Regions from separate parts of the Bradyrhizobium ontarionense genome, predicted to be linked through region 4. Evidence: predicted binding sites of a transcription regulator. Region 4 holds the regulator's gene; each other region holds the start of a gene.
What was found. The regulator PhoB, encoded in region 4, activates phosphate uptake and scavenging genes when phosphate is short. The targets are predictions, from matches to a motif close to TGTCATNNANCTGTCAT.

Region 1 (4,451 bases), 4.0 Mb from region 4:
CGAAGCGCAGCAGCGTATAGCTCGCATAACCGGCGATCACCTGTGGCAGCACCCCAAAACGCATGCAGGCCAGCCAGCTTGCGCCGGTGGAGCGGATGCCCTCGACCGGCTTCATGTCGGCATTCTCAACGACCTCGGTGAACAGCTTGCCCAGAGCGCCGGTCGAATGCAGGGCGATCGCGAGTACGCCGGCCATCGGCCCGAGCCCAAATGCCATTACAAAGACCAACGCGAAGACGATGCCCGGGACCGTGCGGACGAATTCGAGCAGCCGGCGCACGGCAAAGCGCAGCCACGGTGCGGGCGACGTGTTCTCTGCCGCCAGGAAATTCAATGCGAAGCCCAGAACCGCACCAAGCAGGGTGCCGACATAGCTGATCAGCAGGGTCTCGCCGAGCATCAGGAGCCACTTGCGGAAGCCCCAGAACCATTCCGGAATGTTGGTCCAGACGCGGTTGCCGTCGTCGAGCTTCAGGAGACGGTCGAAGTAGCTGACGAAATTGCCGAAATAGGTGAACAAGGTCCGCAGGTTCACTTCCGCGCCGACGCTGGCGACAACGAGCAGGACCACGAACAGCGCCGCCCCGAGCGCAAGCCGCAGCCGCTTGCGCGCGACTGCCTTGCGATAGGCCTCGTTCAGGCTGGCGAGCTGAGCATTCGGAAGAATGGAAACGGCTGAAGCCATTGCAAGCCTGACGAGACGGAACAAAGGGAAAGGCCGGGTCAGCCAGACCCGGCCTTCGAAAGCGGTGCCGACGCTTACGATCCCTTCTTGCGGAGATTGTCGACGAACTTGATCAGCTCGATGGTCTTGTTGAAATCCTCGTTGCTGGTCGACTCCCACGGCTTGTTCTTGCCGTCCGACAGCTTGTTGAAGGTGTCCGGCTCCTTCGTCGCCGCGTCCAGGAACGCCTTCTTGATCGCGGCCTTCATGTCTTCAGGAAGATCGCTGAGGTAGGCGAAAGGCGAGTTGATGATCAGCTCGGACTTCGCGATGATGCGGAAATCGTCCTTGGTCAGCGTCTTGCCGTCAGCCGACTTCACCATGTTCTTGGTGATCATGCGGGCCAGGTTGGAATCGTCATCGGTCTTCCACCAGTTGGCGGCGACCTCGACGGTGCCTTGCGCCAGCGCCAGCACCGCGTTCTCATGACTGCCGGTGAACACGACCTTGGAGAAATAGGAATCGGCGTCGATCCCCTTCTGGTTCAGGCTGAAGCGCGGCATGTTGTTGCCGGACGTCGAGTTCGGATCGACCAGGCCCAGGTTCTTTCCCTTCAGGTCCTCGATCTTCCGATAGGGGCTCTTGGCGAGCACGTAGAACACCGAGTAATAGCCCTTCGAGCCGTCGGCATTGACGTCGATCACGAAGGCGTCGGTCTTCACGCCGGTCAGCCGGGCGCGCGCAAACGAGGCCGGACCATAATAGCCGATGTGAATATTGCCCGCGCGCTGCCCCTCGATCACCGCCGCGTAATCGTTGGCGATGCGCAGCGTGACCTTCACGCCGAGTTCCTTCGAAAGGTAGTTGACGAACGGGGTGTAGCGCTCGGTCACGCCAGATGCATTTTCTTCCGGATGAACGGCGAACGTGATTTCCGGATATTTCGTCCGCCAATCTTCGGCGGACGCAGACGCGGTCAGGGCCAGCGACGCCAGGCCGGCAACAATGAGACGACGGTTGATCATAGGGTCACCTTTCAAGTCAGGTTGAACTGAGAACTCGGTGTGCGGCGCGCGCCGCAGTCGAACGCAGGACAAGATCAGGCCGCGGCAACTTCGCCGAGAGCCGGAATTGCGGTACCGGAAACCGGCGGCGGCACGGTACCCATCACCTCGTCGGCTTCGAGGTCGTAAAGCTCGCGAGCGATCTGGGCGGTCAGCGCGGCAGGCACGTCATCGAACACGAGGCGGCCTGTCGCCATGCCGATCAGGCGGTCACAATAGGTCCGCGCGAGATCGAGCGAGTGCAGGTTGCAGATCACCGTGATGCCGAAATGCTTGTTGATGCGCAGCAGCGCATCCATCACGATCTTGGTGTTGCGAGGATCGAGCGAGGCGATCGGCTCGTCGGCGAGGATGATCTCCGGGTTCTGCACTAGCGCGCGCGCGATCGCGACACGTTGCTGCTGGCCGCCCGACAATTGGTCCGCACGTTGAGCAGCCAACGCGGCGATGTCGAACTGCTCGAGCGCCGACAGCGCGACCGCGATATCCTCGGCCGGCCAGAGCTGCGCCAGCGATCGCCAGGAGGACACTTCAGCCAAGCGCCCCATCAGCACGTTGCTCAGCACGTCAAGCCGGCCGACCAGGTTGAACTGTTGGAAGATCATCGCCGAGCGGGCGCGCCACTGCCGCAACTCGCGGCCGCGCAGCGTCGTGACGTCGATGTCCTTATAGAGGATCCGGCCATCGCTCACCGGGTTCAGCCGGTTGATGGACCGCAGCAGCGTGGATTTGCCGGCGCCGGAACGGCCGATCACGCCGACGAAGCTGCCCGGCGTCACCGAAAACGTCACGTTGTCGATTGCGGCTTTCGTGCCGAAGCGGCACGTCAGGCCTTCCACTACCAGCATTCACAACTCCACAGGCTAAGCCTGGAGCATCGCTAGCGCGTGGTTTCTACAGTTATGTGACAATCGTCCCGCATGACAGAGACGGTCCACACCCGCCTCCGCGAGGCGCAATTGTCATCCCATTGTCATGTTGGATGCCGAATACGGTGACAGCAAAGCTTCGAGGCCGAGACAAGAACATCAGATGGCAGGCAACATCCTTTCCGTGAAACCGACAATTGATCCCAGCGCGAAGGTCCAGGGGACGACGCTGGGTGCCTATTGCGAGGTCGGAGCCCGCACCATGCTCCTGGAGGTGACGATGGGCGACTACTCCTATGTCGTCAACGACGCCCAGATCACCTACACGAGCATCGGAAAGTTCTGCTCGATCGCCGCGATGACCCGGATCAATCCCGGCAATCATCCGATGCATCGCGCCACGCAGGCGCACTTCACCTACCGCGCCAGTGCCTATTTCCCAGGTGAGCCGGACGACGCTGACTTCTTCGCCTGGCGCAGGGAGCATCACGTCGACATCGGTCACGACGTCTGGATCGGCCATGGCGCGATCGTGCTGCCGGGCCGCAGCATCGGGACGGGTGCCGTCGTGGCGGCCGGAGCCATCGTCACCAAGGATGTCCCGGCGTACACGATCGTCGCCGGCAACCCAGCCCGCGTGATCAAGCGCCGGTTTCCGATCGATATCGAACAGCGGCTCGTAAATCTTGCCTGGTGGGATTGGGACCATGGGGCGTTGCGGACGGCTCTACCGGATTTCAGGCGTCTTGGGATCGCAGAGTTCCTGGACAAGTACGAAGCAACTCTCGACGCCCCGGCCTCGATGCGGCAGAGTGCCGTCCCATGAGAGAAATATTGATCTCCGGCGGCCGCGGCCTGATCGGCCCCGACCTTGTCGGCACGTCCTTGGTTGTTTCCGACGGAATCATCACAGAGGTCGACACCTTCCCGCAGCGGCCGGGTCTCGCGCTCGATGCCGGCGGATTAACCGTGCTGCCAGGCATCGTCGACGTTCACGGCGACGCTTTTGAACGGCAGATGATGCCGCGCGCCGGCGTCGATTTCCCGACCGACGTGGCGCTGATCGACAGCGACCGCCAGGCGATCGGCAACGGTATCACGACCGTCTTCCATGCGACGACCTGGTCGTGGGAGCCGGGCCTGCGCAGCGCCGACAATGCGCGACGGCTGCTCGAGTCGATCGAGGCCCTGCGCCCGCGGCTTGCCGCCGACACGCGCTTCCACCTGCGTCACGAGACATACAATCTCGACGACGAGGACGAGATCCGACAGTGGCTCGCCGATCGGCGCGTCGACCTGTTCGCCTTCAACGATCACATGGATTCGACGGTCGCGAGCCTCGAGAAGCCGCACAAGCGCCAGCGCATGGTCGACCGCACCGGACTGTCCGGCCCGGAGTTCGATCGCCTGGTCGAGCGCATGGTCTCCCGCGCCGATGCCGTTCCGGCTTCGATCGCTCGTCTGGCTGAAGTTGCCCGCAAAGCGGACATCCGCATGCTGTCGCACGATGACGATAGCCCGGCGATGCGCAAGGCATTTCGAAGCCAAGGCGTGACCATCGCCGAGTTTCCCGTCAATGAGGAGACCGCGCGTGAAGCCGCCGAAGGCGGCGACGCCATCGTGTTCGGTGCACCCAACGTGGTCCGCGGCGGCAGCCATACCGGATGGACCAAGGCGAGCGACATGATCGCCAAGGGGCTGTGCTCCGTCCTGGCATCGGACTACTATTATCCCGCGCCGTTGCTGGCCGCGTATCGGCTGGTCGCCGACGGCATTCTTCCTTTGTCCCGTGCCTGGGCCCTGGTCTCGGATGGGCCGGCGCGAGCCGCGGGACTGTCGGACCGCGGTTCGCTC
Region 2 (4,451 bases), 3.5 Mb from region 4:
GCGCCCAGTCCTGGCTTCAGCGAGAGCAGCGTCTTGTTGCAGACCAGCGTGCCCCATCGCGCCCAGGCCGGGATCAGAACCAGCGCCCAGAGCGCGGCAGGCTCGGTCGCCAGCTCGGCGACGAGCACCAGCTTCGCGATCATCTGCAAGGTGATCGCGACGACGGCGAAGCTGCCCGCATGGGGATCACCGAGCACGGCGATGAACCGCTCCGGCTTGCCATGCGAGGCTCCGAACGCATCGGCGACATCGCCGAGCCCATCGAGGTGCAGCGCGCCGGTGATCCAGATCCAGACGACGAGCACGGCGAGCGCAACGATCCACGGATCGGCGCTGTGAAGAAGCCGGGCGATCAGAGCCAGACACAGCCCGACCACCAGTCCGGCCGCGGGAAACCACGGCGCTGCGCGCGCGAGATCGTCCGGGCGCGGATCGATGATGCGCGGCGTCGGCAGCCGCGTCAGGAATTGCAGCGCGATCCAGAATTCACGGAAGCTCATGGCTGGATGATCTCGACGATTTCGCCCCAGGGTGCGCCATCCCCGCCCTGCCCGGCAGCGAGCATGATGCGGGTCCCCGGATGAATGCGCAAACTCCACAATTGATGCAACGGCCAGCCGAGCAGATGGGACAGCGCGGCGCGAATGGCGCCGCCATGCGCGACCACCAGGACCGGCGCGGGTTCGGGACGGGCGAGAATACGATCGAGCGCACGCGCCACGCGCTGCTGCAGATCGGCCCAGCTCTCGCCATCCGGCGCTGATGCCGCGGGATCAGCATGGAAGGCGTCGAGCAAGGCGGCCCCGCCAGGTTCGGCCGCGATGTCGCTGCGCTTACGCCCCTCCCAGCGCCCGAAATCGAGCTCGCTCCAATCGGCGTCGATGTCCAGCGCACACCCGGTCCGTCGCGCATAGTCCTCGGCGGCTGCACGTGCCCGCGCCCGCGGCGAGCTGACGACGCGGCGCCAGATGCCACCTTGCGTCTGCCGCCGGAATTGGTCCCAGCCGGCATCGCTGAGCGGCGGATCGGTGCGGCCATCGAGGTAACCATCGCGGCCGGTCGTGCCATGGCGCAGAAGATCGATCCGCATCAGGATTCGCGTCCCGATACGGCGGCCTCCGCGAAGGTCGCCATGCCGTTGTGGAGCGCGCAGGCGAGCCGGATGATCGGGAGCGCCGTCGCCGCGCCGGAGGCCTCGCCGAGCCGCAGATCGAGATCGATCAAGGCCCGGGCACCGAGCGCCTCGAGCACCATGCCGTGGCCGCGCTCGGCCGAGCGGTGCGAGAACAGCAGCCAGGGCCGGCACGAGGGATTGAGCCTGACGGCCACGAGCGCCGCGACCGAGACGATGAAGCCGTCGACCAGCACCGGCCAGCGCCGCTGCGCGGCGGCGATGATCGCGCCGGTCATCGCGATGATCTCGAGGCCGCCGACGGCTTCCATCACCTCAGCGACCGGCGCGTCAGATGCAAGGCCATGCCGCGCCAGCGCATCGGCGATGACCTTCGCCTTCTTCGCCCGGCCCTCGGCGTCGAGCCCGGTCCCGCTGCCGACGATGTCGGCAGGCGCGCATGACAGCAGCGCGGCTGCCATCGCGGCGGCCGAGGTGGTATTGCCGATGCCCATCTCGCCGAAAATCAAGAGCTGCGGAGCATGGCCGGCCTGCCGCTCGACGGCCCGGTGTCCGACATCGCACGCAAATGCGACCTCCTCCGGCGTCAGCGCGCGTTCGACGCTGAAATCGCGGGTACCGCGCCGCGGCTTGTCGACGACCACCCCCCGCATCGGTTCAACGGCCAGGGTGCCGGCATCCACGACCTCGAGAGGACAGCCCAGGCTGCGCGACAGCACCGAGATCGCCGCCCCGCCGCCGGCGAAATTGCCCAGCATCTGCACCGTGACTTCGGGCGGATAGGCCGAGACCCCCCGCGCGGCGATGCCGTGATCCCCGGCGAACAGCACCACAGGGACGCGGTCGGCACCTGGCGTCTTTGAGGCCTGCAGCGCCGCAAGCGCGACCGCGACCTCCTCCAGCCGTCCGAGCGCTCCCATCGGCTTCGTCAGTTGCGCCTGGCGCGCCAGGGCCGCCTCGCGATGAGTCTCGGAGGGAGCCGCACATTCAACGCTGATCCATTCAGGGAGCACCACGGATCCTTTCAGCTCTGCTAAGTGTTGGGACGATTGCCACTGCGACACGGCCAACACAAGCGCATGGGCGCGGTCCCCTAGAGCGCAGGACGCGAACAAAGCAGGCTCATTGGCAGAACCTTGGCGCGCCCTATGCCTGATTGTCATCCACCTGTCATCGAACCGGTCGAGACGTGACTGCCCACCAGCCCGAAAGACTCGCATGGATTACTTCCGCCGCTTCACCTTCCTGTTCGCCGCGCCCGTCTTCGAGACCGACGACCTCGCCGGCGTCCGCTTCAACCAGATCATCGAGGAGATCCAGCGCTCGGGGTTCGAGGTCGTGCGCGCTCGCAAGCTGGAGGATGCCGAGATCGCCGTGCAGACCGATGCCGCGATCGGCTGCATGGTCGTGGAATGGGGCAAGAAGGGGCTGGAAGGCAAGACGGCGTCGCTGATCAACCTGATGCGCCGGCGCGGTCTGGATTTCCCGATCATCCTCCTGATTCGGCGCAAGCGATTCGAGGACCTGCCGGTGGAGGTACTCGACTTCATCGACGGCTACGTCTTCCTGTCGGAGGAGACCCCCGCCTTCATCGCCAAGAACCTGATCAGCCGGCTGAAGCAATATGCCGAGACGCTGAAGACGCCATTTTTCGGCGCGCTCGTCGACTATGCCGAGGAAGGCAACCAGCTCTGGACCTGCCCCGGGCACAATGGCGGCGTGTTCTACAGCCGCAGCCCGATCGGACGGGTGTTCGTCGAGCATCTTGGCGAGGCCGTATTCCGCGACGATCTCGACAATTCGGTGCTCGACCTCGGCGACCTCCTCACCCATGAGGGACCGGCGCTGCGCGCCCAGAAGGAAGCGGCGCAGATCTTCGGCGCCGAGAAGACCTATTTCGTCCTCAACGGTACCTCGACCTCGAACAAGGTGGTGCTTGGGGCGCTGGTCACCGACGGCGACCTCGTGCTGTTCGACCGCAACAACCACAAGGCCGCCCACCATGGCGCGCTGCTGATCTCGGGCGGGGTCCCGATCTACATCCCGACGGTGCGCAATCCCTGGGGCCTGATCGGCCCGATGCGCTGGGACCTGCTCGACGAGGAGCACCTCAGACAGCAGATCCGCAACAGCCCCCTGGTGAAGGACCCCGACGCGTGGCGCAAGGAGCGGCCGTTCCGGATCGCCGTGGTCGAGCAGTGCACCTATGACGGCACCATCCACAGCGCGGAGATGATCCTGAAGCGCATCGGCCATCTCTGCGACTACATCATGTTCGACGAGGCCTGGGCCGGCTTCATGAAATTTCACCCGCTCTATGCCGGGCGCTTCGCCATGGGACTCGGCGAGCTCGGACCCGACGCTCCCGGCATCATTGCCACCCAATCGACCCACAAGCAGCTCGCGAGCTTCTCGCAGGCGTCCCAGATCCACGTCAAGGACCGCCACATCAAGGGCCAGCGGCGACGGGTCGAGCATCGCCGCTTCAACGAAAGCTTCATGCAGCACGCCTCGACCTCGCCGTTCTATCCGCTGTTCGCGTCGCTTGATGTCGGCGCGCAGATGATGAAGGGCCGCTCCGGCGAGGTGCTGTGGGACGACACGATCCGGCTCGGCATCGAACTGCGCAAGAAGATCCGCGCGATGCGCCGCGAGTTCGAGGAGAAGGAGAAGGACCCGGCCAGGCGCTGGTTCTTCGAGCCGTTCGTGCCTGATCGGGTGTCCATTCCCGATGCGGCCAGTGCGGACGCTCGCCACGACGTGGCCTGGGAGGCGATCTCGACCGACCAACTCGCGACCGACGCCTCGCTTTGGCAGCTCGCGCCCGGCGCGGCATGGCACGGCTTTCCGGATCTCGCCGCAGGCTTCGCCATGACCGATCCGAACAAGCTGACCCTGCTGACCCCCGGCTTCGATCGGGTCACGGGCGGCTATGCCGAACACGGCATCCCCGCCCCGGTCGTCGCCCAATATCTACGCGAGAACCGCATCGTGGCGGAGAAGAACGATCTCAACTCGCTGCTGTTCCTGCTTACGCCGGGCGTTGAGGCGAGCAAGGCGGGCACCCTGATCAGCGGGCTCGTCGCGTTCAAGCGGCTCCACGACGACAACGTGCTGCTGGAGGATGCTATCCCGGAATTCACGCGCCGCCGATTTGCCAGATACGGCAAGGTGCGGCTGCGCGACCTCTGCGCCGAGATGCATCGGTTCTACCGCGAGGCCGACGTGAGCGCGCTGCAGGCCAAGCAGTTCCAGCCTCAGCACATGCCGGAGATCGCGATGTCGCCACGCGAGGCGGCGCGTGCGCTGATGCGCAACG
Region 3 (4,451 bases), 1.7 Mb from region 4:
CAGCGTCTTGTAGACCGAGCCGCCCTTGAGGTTCTTGTCGGCCTGGGTCGCAAACAAGAGCGCGACGCCGAGCGACAGCACCGTCACCAACGACGAGAACACGGCTGTCGTGCCGATCGCGGTGTAATATTCCGGCTGGGCGAACAGAGCCTGATAGTTCTCGAGTCCGACGAATTCCGAGTTGAGCCCGAACGCATCCTCCCGCAGGAACGACTGCCGGATCGCCTGGCTGGCGGGCCAATAGAAGAAGATCAGCGTGATCGTGAGCTGCGGCGCCAGAAGCAGATAGGGCAGCAGCCTGCCGTTGAAGACGACCGATTTTTCCATTGAGCGCGCCGCGGGAGGGACGGGTCGGGAAGCTCCCCCTCCGGATCGGAGGAGGAGCTTCTCCGGGGGCCTTACTTGAGCGTCTTACTTGGCCGTTTTCTCGAAGGTCCGCAACATGGCGTTGCCGCGGGCCACGGCGGCGTCGAGCGCGTCCTTGGCGGACTTCTTGCCGGCCAGGGCCGCCTCGATCTCCTCGGCCCAGATGTCGCGCATCTGCACCATGTTGCCGAAGCGCAAGCCGCGGGAGTTCTCCGTCGGCTCCTTGTTGGTAAGTTCCTTCAGCGGCGTCTGCAGGGTCGGGTTCTTGTCGTAGAAGCCGTCGGCCTTGGTCTTCTCATAGGCCGCCTTGGTGATCGGCAGATAGCCCGATTCCTGGTGCAGCTTGGCCTGGCGGTTGGTGTCCGACAGGAACGAGAAGAACTTGGCGACGCCCTTGTATTCGTCGGCCGTCTTGCCGCCCATCACCCACAGCGATGCGCCACCGATGATCGAGTTCTGCGGCGCGTTCTGAACGTCGGGATAGTACGGCATCGGCGCCGAGGTGAAGTCGAACTTGGCCGTGCTCTTGGCGGTCGCATAGTAGCCGGACGACGTCAGAAAGATCGCGCATTCGCCCGAACCGAAGCGGCTCTCGCTCTGATTGCCGCGGCCGGAATAGTCGTAGGTCTTGTCCTTCTGCAGATCGATCAGGTTCTGCAGGTGCTTGACGTGCAGCGGGCTGTTGAACTCCAGCACCGTGTCGAAGCCGTCGAGGCCGTTGGCCTTGGTGCCGATCGGCACGTTGTGCCAGGCCGAGAACTGCTCGACATGCGCCCACGTCGCCCAGGCGTTGGAGAAGCCGCAGGTGTCGTGACCGGCGGCCTTCAGCTTCTTGGCCGCCTCGAACACCTCGGGCCAGGTCTTCGGAATCTCGGCGATCCCGGCCTTCTTCAATTCGTCCTTGTTGATCCACATCACCATGGAGGAGGAGTTGAACGGGAACGACAGCATGTCGCCCTTGGACGTCGAGTAGTATCCCGTGATCGCCGGCAGATAGGCCTTCGCATCGAACGGCTCGCCGGCGTCCTTCATCAGCTCGTAGACCGGCTTGATGGCGCCCTTGGCGCTCATCATCGTCGCGGTGCCGACCTCGAAGACCTGGATGATGTGCGGCGCATTGCCGGCGCGGAACGCGGCAATACCGGCATTCATCGTGTCGGGGTAGGAGCCCTTGAACGTCGCGACGACCTTGTAGTCGCTCTGAGAAGCGTTGAAATCCTCGGCGAGCTTGTTGACGATGTCGTTGTTGCCGCCGGTCATGGCGTGCCACCACTGGATTTCGGTCACAGCGTGTGCGGGCGAAACAGCAAAACCAAAGGTGGCTGCAACAGCAGCGGCGGCAGCGAATTGTCGTACTGACATCAAAAAGGTCCTCCCAGGACGTCATCGTCGTTGCGGCCGTTAACAGTGCCAGATGACAGTTATGTGAATGTATAGACGGCTGATCCCGCAGGGGAAAGCCGTGAAGCGCAGGTGGACAAAACGGCGTAAATTGTCTCAGCGGAGATCGCTGCGCTGCGAAGTTGCAGCGCGGCGATCGAACGATCTCTGAGGATGATCAGCGCTTGCGTTCTGCGCAGACGATGCCCTCTGCAAACAAGTCGTCGATCTCGCCCTCGGAGTAGCCGAACTCGCCGAGCACGTCGCGCGCATGCTGGCTGAACTTCGGCGGCGTCGAGCGCAGGCTTGGCTTGGTGCGTTCGAGCCGGATCGGCGACGCCACGCCCTTGTACCAGTCCTTCTCGATGATATCGCCGCGGTAAATCGTATGTGCGTTGGTCAGCGCCTGATCGATCTTCTGCACGGGTCCCGCCGGCAGGCCGGCGGCGAGCAGCCGGTCGCACAGCGGCCCGGCCTCGAACTGATTGAATACGGCGGCGAGTTCCACGCGCAGCGCCTCGCGGTTGGCGACGCGGTCCCTGTTGCGGGCGAAGCGCGGATCGGTGCCGAGCTCGGGGCGGCCGATCTCCTTGGCGAGCTTGCGGAAGGTGCCGTCATTGCCGACGCCGATGAAGATGTCGTCCGTCTTCGTGGGGAAGATCGCGTAAGGCACGAGGTTCGGATGCTCATTGCCGGTCAGCGACGGCGGCTTGCCGTGCATGAAATAGTTCGCGGTGTGCGGATGCATGATCGCCAGGCCGGTCTCGTACAGCGTGACCTCGAGGAACTGGCCGATCCCTGAGCGCTGCCGTTCCGACAGCGCCATCAGGATGCCGATCGCGGCATAGAGTCCCGTGGTGATGTCGACCAACGGCACGCCGATCCGCATCGGGCCGCTTTCGGGCGAGCCGGTGGCCGCGATCATGCCGGTCATCGCCTGGATGATCGCGTCATAGCCGGGGTTGCCGCCGCGCGGTCCGTCGGCGCCGAAGCCGCAGATGCGGCAGTGCACGAGCCGCGGAAACGTCTCGCGCAGCGCCTCGCTGCCGATGCCCCACTTCTCCAGCGTGCCGGGCTTGAAGTTTTCGATCAGCACGTCGGCCGTCTCGAGCATCTTCAACAGCACGGCGCGCCCTCCTTCGGAGGCGAGGTCGAGCCCGATCGAGCGCTTGTTGCGGTTGATCCCGACGAAGTAGGCGGCGTCCTCGTCGTGGAAGGGAGGGCCCCAGTCGCGAACCTCGTCGCCGGCCGGCGGCTCGACCTTGATCACGTCCGCGCCGTGATCAGCGAGGATCTGCGTGCAGTAGGGGCCGCCGAGCACGCGCGTGAGATCGATCACGCGCAGTCCGGCCATGGCGCCGGGAGCAAATTGAGGGGTCATCGAGGGCTTCGCGAGAGTGATGTCAGCTCGCGATCATAAAGCATTGCCAGCCTGCGCGCGCAAATGCGGCGGCGGGGCGGCCAAATGCGCGGGCAGGGGACCTTTGCACGATCCCCTGCCGCAGGACGGAATGGACGGATCAGACCACCGTCAGCTTGACGTCGACATTGCCGCGGGTGGCGTTGGAATAGGGGCATACCTCGTGCGCCTTCGCCACCAGTGCTTCGGCGTCGGCCTTGGCGAGGCCCGGCAGCGAAACCGCGAGTTCGACCGTGATGCCGAAGCCGCCTTCGGAGCGCGGGCCGATGCCGACCGTCGAGGTCACGGAGGCGTCGGCCGGGACCTTGGGGCCGCCCTGCGAGGCCACGAACTTCATCGCGCCGATGAAACAAGCGGCGTAGCCGGCAGCGAACAGCTGTTCGGGGTTGTTGCCTGCGCCGCCACCACCGCCGAGCTCCTTCGGTGTCGAGAGCTTGACGCTGAGCGAGCCGTCGAGGGTGGCGGCTTCGCCGTCGCGGCCGCCGGTGGCCTTGGCGCTGGTCTTGTAGAGCACGTTCACGGACATCTGGGTTCTCCCGGTTGCGACAATTCGAATGACGGTTATATTGCACACAATTATATTGTGCACAATATGATTGTTCGGTAGAAAATTCGTGATCGGCGCGGCCGGGCCATTGTCCATGTCCGGCCGCACGTCCCAAGATGCACCCAACGATCGATCCCCGGTGTGACAATGCGAAAGAAGATTGCGGCCGACGCGCCGCTCCAGCTCGGCAACCAGCTCTGCTTTGCGGTCTATTCCACCGCCCACGCCTTCAACCGCGTCTACAAGCCGCTGCTGGACCGTTTGGGACTGACCTATCCGCAATACCTCGTGATGCTGGTGCTGTGGGAGCGGGACGGACTGTCGGTGAAGGAGATCGGCGAGCGGCTGTTCCTGGATTCGGGCACGCTGACGCCGCTGCTGAAGCGGATCGAGGCGCTGCATCTGATCAAGCGGACACGGTCGGCCGAGGACGAGCGTCAGGTTCTCGTCACCCTCACCGCTCAGGGCGCTGGCCTGCGCGACAAGGCGCGGACGATCGTGCCGCCGGCGATCCTGGATGCGACGGGATGCTCGATCGCGGAGCTGGCCGACCTGCACGGCAGGCTGGTCAAGCTGCGGGAGCACCTCAATGCGGCGGTGGAAGGGTGAAGCGAAGCCCGTCAGGCCGGCCCGAGCAGGCGCTTCTTCGAGAACGCCCGTCCTGAATGAGATTTCAAATAGGCTTCAAACGCCAGCGCGCGATGCTTGTCCGGGAAGGCGCAATACCAGATCAGCGTC
Region 4 (4,451 bases):
CCGGCCATCAGCATGCTGTCAGCGGTATCCACAGTGGCCATCGCGGCGGCGAACAGCGCCGGGAACACCAGCACGTGAGCGAGACTGGCGCCCCGCGCGGCCTCGGTGGCCGACAGGCTCAACAGACCAATCTCGCTCGCGGTATCGAAGCCGAGGCCGAACAGGACGCCGAGCGGATACATGTGCCAGGCACGGCCGACCATGCGCAACAGCGGACGCAGCAGGCGGATCAGGAGGCCGCCTCCCGCGCGCCCGGCCTTGTCGGCATCACCTTGCGACGGCTGTTCGGCATGCGGCTGCGCGGACCGACGCCAGAGATTGATGAGCAGAACGAGATTGGCGCAGGCGATCAGCAGCAGGAAGACCGATGATACGGCTGTGCCGATCACCCCGCCGATCACCCTGACGGCGCTTTCGTCATTCATCAGCCCGGCGCCGGCGACGAGGCTCAACACGACCGTCGCAATGACGACGACGCTGGAATGACCGAGCGCGAAGTAAAGACCGGCAGCGCGCGGCGCGTCGCCGTCCTGCACGAGCTTTCTCACCACATTGTCGATCGCCGCAATGTGGTCGGCATCGACCGCATGGCGCAATCCGAGCAGCCAGGCCAGCATGGCGGTGCCGACAATGGCCGGACGGTCCGCATAGAGGGCGACCGCCCAGGCCCAGGCAAGGCCGTTGGCCGCCACCAGCCCCACAGCCAGGACCGCATTCCCCTGCGCCTGCCCCCGCCGCCGGAACAGCGCGGGCCGCGGGCCGTGGGGATGATCAATTGGAACAATCGTCATACGCTGGAGAGAGCAAGAGACGCGCCAGTTCGCCGTGGGCCCAGCCTCCAGGCCGAAAGCCGCGCGGAATCAAGGGGAGCAGGGCCTTCGATCGCGGATCGGCGTCCTCGATTGGCAAGCCGCTATCCGGTCACGCGCAGACAATGACCAGCCGCACGCCTTGATCACGCATCGTCAACGTGCAGATGCCCTCCTCTCCGCCACGATCTCACTCCGAACCGCCGCCTCGAACTGGCTCGCGGGTGCGGCGAACATCAATCGCGTCTCCTCGTGGAAGGCCGAGAAGATACCGACCACGGCCGGCTCGCCGCCGACCTCGGCCAGGATCGGCGAGCCCGAATAGCCGAAATTCGCCAGGCAATGGACGGTCAGCAGCCGGGCGTCCCTGGTCATGTCGGCGCGGCAGTTGCGCTGTCCGGTCGGCGAATAGCGCCGCTCCTGGCCGTAGCCGATCTCCGAGATCGTGCCTGCCTTGGTCGCTGCCGCGAGATCGTCGCGCGTGAGCGCCTTCACCGCCACCGGCCTCGACGGCAGATCGTCCTTCAGCACGATGAGCGCCCAGTCTGACGGCGAGCGATCGAGCGACCATTTGTCGTGCTGGGTCGGGACGAAGTCCGGGGCCACGATCAGGCGGTCTGCGACCGAGGACGCGGCTGGCGTGCCCCTGTTCATGCCGGCCAGGAAGCGGACGTTGCCGGGGCTGACCTGCGCGACCCCGTTGAACACGCAGTGTGCGGCGGTGAGCACGACGCGCGGAGCCACCAACGTGCCGGTGCACCAGCCGCCGGTGCTGTATTGCGCGACGGTGACCACGCCGATCGACGACGCCGGCCAGGATGTGGGATCGACGACCTCGCCGATGTGCCGATCGAGCCCGAGCAACTCTCCCGGCCTGGGGCTGGCGATGCCGGCGTCGGCCGATTCGAATTTCGGCTTCCAGTTGGCGATGATGGTCTCAGCCTGCCGCCGCTGCGCTTCGCTCAGCTTGACCCGCTGCACGTCGCGGCCGGCCGACCTCACCCCGTTGCGGCCGGCCATCACCAGCCAGGCGTAGCCCTGAACCGGATCCTGCTGCACCGATCGGCCGTCGAGCATCATCAGCCCGAGCATGTACTGCGACTGGGCGAAGCCCTGCGCAGCCGCGCGGGTGAACCAGCGTGCGGCCTCGCCGTAATCACAGGCAACGCCCTCACCATTGACGTAGGCGATGCCGAGATAATGCTGGGCGACGGCAAGCCCCTGATCCGCGGCCTTGCGATACCAGGCCAGCGCCTCGGCGGGGTTGCGCGGCTGGCCCCAGCCGAACGCGGACATGAAGCCGAGATCGAACTGCGCCCGCGCATCGCCCTTCCGCGCCAGCGGCGTGAGCCGACGCAGCGCCGCCGCATGCTCGCCGCTGCCGGCGGCGGCAACCGCTTCGTCGAGCTCGGCGGCCGAGGCGCCCACCACGGCGCCGAGCACCATGGCGAGACATATGATGATCGTCTTGATCAAGGGCGTCCGCTGGGACCGAAGACACTTCTGATGAGGCGCCCACCCAAAATGATCAAGACGGCATCGGCGTGGCGGAAAGCAGTCCGCCGCCTCCTTAATCAGGCCTGCTCGATCTTGGCAAAGCGATCGTCCAGGGCGTAGCCGGCCCCGCGCACGGTGCGGATCGGATCCTGCTCACGCCCGGGATTGAGCAGCTTGCGCAAGCGCCCGATGTGAACGTCCACGGTCCGCTCGTCGATGTAGATGTCGCGGCCCCAGACGCTGTCGAGCAGCTGCTCGCGGCTGAACACGCGGCCCGGATGCTCCAGGAAGAATTCGAGCAGCCGGTACTCGGTCGGGCCGAGATCGATCGGCCTGCCGGAGCGCGCCACGCGGCGCTTCTCGCGGTCGAGCTCGATGTCGCCATAGGTGAGCACGGTGGCGAGCCGCTCGGGGCTGGCGCGCCGCAGCAGACCCTTCACGCGGGCCAGCAGCTCGGGCACCGAGAACGGCTTGACGATGTAGTCGTCGGCGCCGGTCGCGAGCCCGCGCACGCGCTCACTCTCCTCGCCGCGCGCGGTCAGCATGATGATCGGCAGCTGCCTCGTCTCCGGCCGCGCCCGCAGCCGCCGGCACAGCTCGATGCCGGAGAGGCCCGGCAGCATCCAGTCGAGCACGACGAGATCCGGAATACGCTCCTTCAGCCGCGTGTCGGCCTCGTCGCCGCGCGCCACGGTCTCGACCTCGTAGCCCTCGGTCTCGAAATTGTAGCGCAGCAGCGTGGTCAGCGCTTCCTCATCTTCCACCACCAGAATGCGCGCAGCCATGTCTCAAGCGTCTCTCTCAGTTGCCGGGAATCGTGGTCGCAAAGCTCGTCATGTCGCCCTTGGGGCGCTTGTCCGTGATCTGCTGGCCCTCGATCATGTAGAACACCGTCTCCGCGATGTTGGTCGCGTGATCGCCGATCCGCTCGATGTTCTTGGCGCAGAACATCAGATGGATGCAGAACGAGATGTTGCGCGGATCCTCCATCATGTAGGTCAGGAGCTCGCGGAACAAGGACGTGCAGATGGCGTCGACTTCCTCGTCGCCCTTCCACACCGTCATCGCCGCCGGCAGATCATGCGCGGCATAGGCATCGAGCACGGTCTTGACCTGCGACTGCACGAGATCGGTCATGTGCTCGAGCCCGCGGATCAGCTTGAGCGGGTGGAAATCGCTCTCCAGCGCCGCGACACGCTTGCCGATGTTCTTGGCGAGGTCGCCGATGCGCTCCAGATCGGTCGCCACGCGCATCGCGCCGACGATCTCGCGCAGGTCGACCGCCATCGGCTGGCGCCGGGCGATCGTGAGCACGGCACGTTCCTCGATGACGCGCTGCAGCTTGTCGACCTCGGCATCGGTGGCGACCACCTTCTGCCCGAGCGCCACGTCGCGCCGCACCAGCGCATCGACGGAATCGACGATCAGCCGCTCGGCGAGGCCGCCCATTTCCGATACCAGCCGCGTCAGGTCCTGCAGATCGCTGTCGAACGCCTTGGCGGTATGTTCACTGGCCATGATGATCTCCTAGAGGCAATGATGCTGTCCGGCGTCAGCCGAACCGGCCGGTGATGTAGTCCTGGGTCCGCCGATCGCTCGGCGAGGTGAAGATCTTGCTGGTCTCATCGAACTCGATCAGCTCGCCGAGATACATGAAGGCGGTCTTGTCGGAGACGCGCGCCGCCTGCTGCATGTTGTGGGTGACGATCGCGATCGTGTAGTTATCGGACAGCTCCTGGATCAGCTCCTCGACCTTGGCAGTCGAGATCGGGTCGAGCGCCGAGCACGGCTCGTCGAACAGGATCACCTCCGGCCTGACGGCCACGGTGCGCGCGATGCATAGCCGCTGCTGCTGGCCGCCCGACAGCGACAGGCCGGACGCGTTCAGCTTGTCCTTGACCTCGTTCCACAGCGCGCCACCGCGCAGCGCCTTCTCGACGCGGTCGTCCATCTCCGACTTCGAGATCTTCTCGTAGAGGCGGATGCCGAAGGCAATGTTTTCGTAGATCGTCATCGGGAACGGCGTCGGCTTCTGGAACACCATGCCGACCCGGGCGCGCAGCAGGTTCAGATCGAGCTTGGGATCGAGGATGTTGGTGTTGTCGAGCATCAGCTGGCCGGTCGCGCGCTGGCCCGGATAGAGAT

Region 1: a site for PhoB is predicted at 2,689-2,705, ahead of phnC (phosphonate ABC transporter ATP-binding protein). Genes of this name have one in related genera too.
Region 2: a site for PhoB is predicted at 2,290-2,306, ahead of LQG66_RS36920 (Orn/Lys/Arg family decarboxylase). Genes of this name have one in related genera too.
Region 3: a site for PhoB is predicted at 1,781-1,797, ahead of ugpB (sn-glycerol-3-phosphate ABC transporter substrate-binding protein UgpB). Genes of this name have one in related genera too.

The regions. Positions count from the first base shown of each region.
Region 1 covers NZ_CP088156.1:7,851,982-7,856,432, reverse strand. The annotation lists gene phnE (phosphonate ABC transporter, permease protein PhnE) at 1-685, opposite strand, end outside; gene phnD (phosphonate ABC transporter substrate-binding protein) at 760-1,689, opposite strand; gene phnC (phosphonate ABC transporter ATP-binding protein) at 1,764-2,576, opposite strand; gene LQG66_RS34480 (LbetaH domain-containing protein) at 2,761-3,423, shown strand; gene LQG66_RS34475 (alpha-D-ribose 1-methylphosphonate 5-triphosphate diphosphatase) at 3,420-4,451, shown strand, end outside.
Region 2 covers NZ_CP088156.1:8,374,679-8,379,129, reverse strand. The annotation lists gene cobS (adenosylcobinamide-GDP ribazoletransferase) at 1-500, opposite strand, end outside; gene LQG66_RS36930 (histidine phosphatase family protein) at 497-1,090, opposite strand; gene cobT (nicotinate-nucleotide--dimethylbenzimidazole phosphoribosyltransferase) at 1,090-2,145, opposite strand; gene LQG66_RS36920 (Orn/Lys/Arg family decarboxylase) at 2,351-4,451, shown strand, end outside.
Region 3 covers NZ_CP088156.1:5,127,374-5,131,824, reverse strand. The annotation lists gene ugpA (sn-glycerol-3-phosphate ABC transporter permease UgpA) at 1-327, opposite strand, end outside; gene ugpB (sn-glycerol-3-phosphate ABC transporter substrate-binding protein UgpB) at 412-1,728, opposite strand; gene LQG66_RS22670 (CaiB/BaiF CoA transferase family protein) at 1,925-3,127, opposite strand; gene LQG66_RS22665 (organic hydroperoxide resistance protein) at 3,267-3,692, opposite strand; gene LQG66_RS22660 (MarR family winged helix-turn-helix transcriptional regulator) at 3,861-4,322, shown strand; gene LQG66_RS22655 (GIY-YIG nuclease family protein) at 4,334-4,451, opposite strand, start outside.
Region 4 covers NZ_CP088156.1:3,465,774-3,470,224, forward strand. The annotation lists gene LQG66_RS15665 (HoxN/HupN/NixA family nickel/cobalt transporter) at 1-791, opposite strand, end outside; gene LQG66_RS15670 (trypsin-like serine protease) at 966-2,285, opposite strand; gene phoB (phosphate regulon transcriptional regulator PhoB) at 2,384-3,091, opposite strand; gene phoU (phosphate signaling complex protein PhoU) at 3,108-3,824, opposite strand; gene pstB (phosphate ABC transporter ATP-binding protein PstB) at 3,859-4,451, opposite strand, start outside.